Regions from separate parts of the Lactococcus sp. LG606 genome, predicted to be linked through region 1. Evidence: predicted binding sites of a transcription regulator. Region 1 holds the regulator's gene; the other holds the start of a gene.
The links. Region 1 encodes HrcA, which represses chaperone genes, less so after heat shock. Its sites were predicted from a motif close to TTAGCACTCNNNNNNNNNGAGTGCTAA; they were not measured.
Positions count from the first base shown of each region.

Region 2: the regulator HrcA is predicted to act here: its motif matches at 1,508-1,534, upstream of groES (co-chaperone GroES).

Region 1 covers NZ_CP071301.1:40,559-43,739, forward strand. The annotation lists gene J0J35_RS00235 (M15 family metallopeptidase) at 1-84, shown strand, start outside; gene J0J35_RS00240 (hypothetical protein) at 116-520, shown strand; gene hrcA (heat-inducible transcriptional repressor HrcA) at 660-1,697, shown strand; gene grpE (nucleotide exchange factor GrpE) at 1,701-2,273, shown strand; gene dnaK (molecular chaperone DnaK) at 2,351-3,181, shown strand, end outside.
Region 2 covers NZ_CP071301.1:2,010,009-2,013,189, reverse strand. The annotation lists gene groL (chaperonin GroEL) at 1-1,172, opposite strand, end outside; gene groES (co-chaperone GroES) at 1,202-1,483, opposite strand; gene J0J35_RS09925 (ClbS/DfsB family four-helix bundle protein) at 1,601-2,131, opposite strand; gene J0J35_RS09920 (single-stranded DNA-binding protein) at 2,188-2,577, opposite strand; gene ytpR (YtpR family tRNA-binding protein) at 2,647-3,181, opposite strand, start outside.

The DNA of each region.
Region 1 (3,181 bases):
CGTTATGTAGGTGTGGATAATGCCAAATATATGACAAAACACAACCTTACACTTGAAGAATATTTGAAGTTATTGCCCCAGTAAAATAAAGGGCGTTAAAAGGAGTCACACAACAATGTTGAATAAAGCCTACTTGATTTTATATGCTAATATTGCCTTATTTCTCTATACTTTAATGATTATTGCACAACGGCTTTTAGCATCACCCAATACCTTTACGACGGTTTTTCAAAATACAAGCCGCACAATAACGGGATTTATCAATAAAACTCTGGCTCCAGTAGCCCAATGGCAAAATATAATAGAAATACTCTTGGTCTTCCTTCTCATCTTACTCATACTCCGCTTTTTCAGTGTGGGACTATGGATTTTAGAGATAGCGGCTGTGCTGGTAATTGTTGATTGGGGCTATCAATATCTCATGCATCAGCAAAATCTAGCGCTATTATTTCCACTAGCTGTCATGCTTGTTAGTCTCTTTAGCATCCGTTTCATTGCTAAAGAAGTAGGATTTATTTAAAAAAACCAAAAATTAGCACTCTATAAAAAAGAGTGCTAATTTTTGGTTTTATTGCTTGACAAGATAGGAGATAAGGGTTATAATAATATTGTTAGCACTTGAGGGTGGTGAGTGCTAAAAGCGAAGAAAGGAGACAAAGATGATTACAGAACGGCAACAACAGATTTTGGATTTGATTGTCTCACTTTACGCTAAAGAGCACACACCCGTTGGTTCTAAAGCTTTATTGGAACAGATTAAAGCATCAAGTGCGACAATCAGAAATGATATGAAAGCCTTGGAAAATCTTGGACTCATTCAAAAAGAACATACATCAAGTGGGCGTGTTCCTAGTATTTCAGGTTACAAATACTTTGTAGAAAATGTATTGCGCTTGGAAGAATTTACACAAAATGATCTTTTTCAAATTATGAAATCCTTTGATGGTGAGTTTTATCGCTTATCGGATTTATTTGAAAGAGCAAGTGAAGTTCTCTCAAGATTGACCGGCTTAACTTCTTTCGTACTTAATGTTCCTCAGAAAGAGCAAGTCTTACAGTCCTTTGAACTTGTCACTTTAGATAATCACTCGATGTTGACAGTGATGACCTTAGCGACAGGCGAACTTCGGACAAATCAGTTTGTACTCCCCAAAAGTATGAGTGAACATGACTTGCAAGTCTTTACACGGTTGATTAAAGAACGTTTAGTGGGTAAGAAAGTTCTTGATGTGCATTATGCGTTGAGGACGGATATCCCACAGATAGTACAGCGTTACTTTAAAACAACTGGTGATGTCTTGGAGCTCTTTGAATCCGTCTTTGCAGATTTGTTCACAGAGCATTTGACAAGTAGCGGACGTGAATATGTCTTTGATTTTGCCACAGACAATCTTTCTGAGCTTTATAAAATTTTAAGCGATGATACACGTATGGCTCAAGAAATACGAGAATTAACAAGTACAGATGAGATGCGTTCGGTTGTCATTGACAATATGTCTTATTTTGCTAACCTAACGTTGATCAGTCAAAAGTTTGTTATTCCATATCGTGGTTTAGGAACGCTGACAGTCATTGGTCCTGTAGAACAAGATTATCAGAAAACCTTGAGTACACTGGACTTACTTGCGAAAGTCTTAAGTATGAAACTCATGGACTACTATCGTTACCTTGATGGTAACCATTATGAGATAAGTTAATATATGAAATTATTTAAAAGAAAAGGAAACAATATGGCTGAAGAAAATAAAGAAGAATTAAAGAAAAAAGATCAGGAAGAAGAAGTTGTCGAAGAGATTACTGAAGAAGCACTTGAAGATATCGTCGAAGAAGAAGTTTCTGAGCTTGATGCAGCTGTAGCAAAGGCTGAAGAATGGGAAAATAAATTTCTCCGTATCAGTGCAGAAATCCAAAATATTCAACGCCGTGCCAACGAAGAACGTTCTAGTATCTTGAAATATCGCTCACAAGATTTGGCGAAAAAGATTTTGCCAAGCTTAGATAACTTGGAGCGTGCACTTGCTGTTGAAGGATTAACAGAAGATGTCAAAAAAGGTTTAGAAATGACACGAGAAAGCTTGATCAACGCACTTAAAGAAGAAGGCGTTACAGAGGTCAAAGCAGACGGAGCCTTTGATCCAAACTTCCATATGGCTGTGCAAACTGTCCCAGCTGATGATGAGCATCCTGCAGATCATGTCGTTCAAGTCTTCCAAAAAGGCTACCAAATCCATGATCGTATCCTTCGTCCAGCAATGGTCGTTGTTGCACAATAAGAAACAATAAGTGACCGAAATGTCCTTAAACTATAAGAATAGATAAAAACAATAAAATAAAAAAAGAGGTAAAGCATATGTCTAAAATTATTGGTATTGACCTTGGTACAACAAACTCAGCAGTAGCAGTTCTCGAAGGAACTGAAGCAAAAATTATTCCAAATCCAGAAGGAAATCGCACAACACCATCTGTTGTTGCTTTTAAAAATGGTGAAATTCAAGTTGGTGATGCTGCAAAACGCCAAGCCGTAACAAACCCAGATACAATCATCTCAATCAAATCTAAAATGGGTACAAGTGAAAAAGTTTCTGCCGGTGGTAAAGAGTACACACCTCAAGAAATTTCAGCAATGATTCTTCAAAACTTGAAAGCAACAGCTGAAGCATACTTGGGCGAAAAAGTTGAAAAAGCAGTTATTACAGTCCCAGCATACTTCAACGATGCACAACGTCAAGCAACAAAAGATGCTGGTAAAATCGCTGGTCTTGAAGTAGAACGTATCGTTAACGAACCAACAGCAGCAGCTCTTGCTTACGGTATGGATAAACAAGACAAAGATGAAAAAATTCTTGTCTTTGACCTTGGTGGTGGTACATTTGACGTTTCAATCCTTGAACTAGGTGATGGTGTCTTCGATGTATTGTCAACAGCAGGTAACAACAAACTTGGTGGTGATGACTTTGACCAAGCCATCATTGATTACATGGTCGCAGAATTCAAGAAAGAAAACGGCATTGATCTTTCACAAGATAAAATGGCCCTTCAACGTTTGAAAGATGCAGCTGAAAAAGCGAAAAAAGACCTTTCAGGTGTAACTTCTACTCAAATTTCATTGCCGTTCATCACAGCTGGCGCTGCTGGCCCACTTCACTTGGAAATGACACTTACACGTGCTAAATTTGACGAA
Region 2 (3,181 bases), 210 kb from region 1:
TTTTGCGCTTTAAGTTCAGTTTCTGTAGCGGCACCGACTTTAATCACAGCGACTCCACCAGAAAGTTTAGCTAAACGTTCTTGAAGTTTTTCACGATCAAATTCTGAAGTAGTTTGTTCAACTTGAGCTTTAATTGTTGCTACACGAGTAGCAATAGCATCTGCTGAACCGGCACCTTCAACGATTGTCGTATGTTCTTTATCAACAGTTACTTTATTGGCTTGACCAAGTGCATCTAAGCTTGCATCTTTAAGTTCTAAACCAAGCTCTTCCGTAATTACTGTACCACCTGTGAGGATTGCTAAATCTTCAAGTTGGGCCTTGCGGCGGTCACCAAAGCCTGGAGCCTTAACCGCTACAACATTGAAAGTACCACGGATTTTGTTCAACACGAGGGTTGGTAATGCCTCACCATCAACATCATCTGCCACAATAAGTAAAGGACGATTTGTTTTCAAAATTTGTTCAAGTAATGGTAAGATTTCTTGAATATTTGAAATCTTCTTATCTGTGATCAAGATATATGGGTTATCAAGGTTGGCCACCATTTTTTCATTGTCTGTCACCATATATTGTGACAAGTAACCACGGTCAAACTGCATACCTTCTACAACTTCAAGTTCAGTTTGCATACCTTTTGATTCTTCAATAGTAATAACACCATCGTTACCAACTTTTTCCATGGCATTTGAGATATACTCTCCAACCTTTTCTGAACGAGAAGAAACAGAGGCAACTTGTGCAATAGCTTCTTTACCAGATACTGGAATAGATAATTCCTTGAGTGCTTTTACTGCTGTTTCAGTTGCCAACTCAATACCACGACGAATGCCCACTGGATTAGCTCCAGCAGTTACGTTCTTCAAACCTTCACGAACAATCGCTTGTGTTAAAACAGTCGCTGTTGTAGTACCATCACCCGCAACATCATTTGTTTTTGAGGCCACTTCACTGACTAATTTTGCCCCCATATTTTCAAAGTGATCTTCTAATTCAATTTCTTTTGCGATGGTTACACCATCATTCGTGATAAGTGGACTACCATATGATTTTTCCAGAACAACATTGCGACCTTTAGGACCAAGTGTTGTTTTTACTGTATCTGCTAAAATATCAATACCACGAACCATTGCTGAACGAGCATCTGATGAAAATTTAATATCTTTTGCCATTTTTTTATTATCTCCTGTCTTTATTTTCCTTAAACAATCGCAAGAATTTCAGATTCTTTGATAATCAAGAAATCTTCGCCTTCAAATTTTACATTTGTACCGGCAAACTTTTCAAAGAGAACTGCATCACCAACTTGCACTGTTGGTGTAATAACTGTACCATGAGGAGTTGTTTTACCTGGGCCTACTGCCACAACTTCTGCAACTTGTGGTTTCTCTTGTGCTGCTGAGGCCAAGACGATCCCACCTAAAGATTTTTCTTCTTCCTCTTTTATACGCAATACAACGCGATCCGCTAAGGGTTTCAACATGTTATTCCTCCATTTTATGTTATTTTAGCACTCTTTAAGTTGGAGTGCTAATTTATATATCTTATTTTACCGCGAAGGTCAAAATTAGTCAAGAAAAAAACTTCTTTTTTTATTTTTTTAAATCGTTTTCTTATGAAGCCTGAGTTTCTTCAAGGCCCACTCGTAATGTGAAGCCAATGATGACTGAAAATACTGCGCTAAAGATGTTGTCCCAGTCCAAGGATAAAATTGCTTCGTATAAAGCTCTTCATCTGAAAAATGTTGCAATAACTGGATAGTTCTTAGGTGGCTTGTAGCAAGTTTTTCCTTTATTTCTTCATAAGGAGTAGCTTGATGCTTTTCCCAGATTTCTTGATTCATTGTCGCATAGTTTTTCCAAGTATAGGGTGTGGGTAAAAAGCTTTGAAAGTTTCCTGAAACATTACTTTTTACAAAATTTTGTAAAAGTACTTGCCACTCATAAAGATGGGCATACACATCACGGATATTCTTATCTCGCCCCCAATGTGCCTCTTTTCCCTTCTCTTGGCCAAAGGCAAAAGTTGCCGTTTGTGCTTCTAAAGGTAGTGTGTCAACCAAATGACACAGCTTTTTCCAGTTTTCTTCTGAAAAGGAAATCAACTCTTTTTTCGTTTTTGCCTTTACCATTTTTCCCTCCTCACTTTCCTGTTCTCATCCTATCAAAAGAAAACGCTTTTTTCAATTTAAAACGGTAATTCATCTTCTTTTAAATTAAGAGCACTATTTTCTATAGAATCTTGTCGCATGGCAACTGTCGCGCGACTTTCCAAAAGGTCAAAAGTTTTTACCAACACTTCTGTCACATAGCGTTTTTGTTCCTGCTTGTCCACATAATTTCTGGTTCGTATCTCCCCTTCCACAGCAAGTAGGGCGCCTTTTTTAGCATAGGATGTACAGTGTTCCGCCTGTTTCTCCCAAAAGACCAAAGCGACAAAGTCTGTATTTTTTTCACCTGAAGCATTTTTATAGCGTCGTTTGACAGCAAGATTTATTCTCAATAGGCTTTTCCCATTAGATGTTTTAGTGAGTTCTGGATCTGCAACGAGTCGGCCAACAAGTAACGTTTTATTCATTTTGACACCTCCTTACTTTTTGTACGAAAAAAGACCTCAGCTTTCACTAAGGTCTTTATTATTTTATATTTAGGCTTGCCACATGCTTGTTGCATCAAAAGCTGATCCAGCTTCTAAATCTGCATTCAATTCGATGATACCACGAACTTGTGGTGCATTTGGTAAGTCAAGCTCTCGTGCCGAGCACAGCATGCCATAAGAAGGTACGCCACGCAAAGCGCCTGACCAGATTAAAGAACCAGAAGGCATCATTGCACCAGGTAAAGCCGCTACTGTTTTCATACCAACAACGGCATTAGGAGCACCACAAACGATTTGAACTGGTGCATCTAGACCAACTTCTACTTGGCACACATGTAAATGATCGCTGTCTGTATGATCCTCCATCGTTAAAATCTCAGCGACTACAAATTTAGGTTGGCCATCATATGTAAGCTGCTCGTCAAAGCCAGCTGCCTTAAGTTTTACATTAAGTTCCGTTACTTGATGCTCAGATAAATCATTCTGTCCTTGAGCCAAATCTGGCCAGTCTTTTTTTATATCGAAAATGTTCCAGCCCACTGTTTGTCCTGTATCTTCACGGAAGATACGCGCAACATCCGCC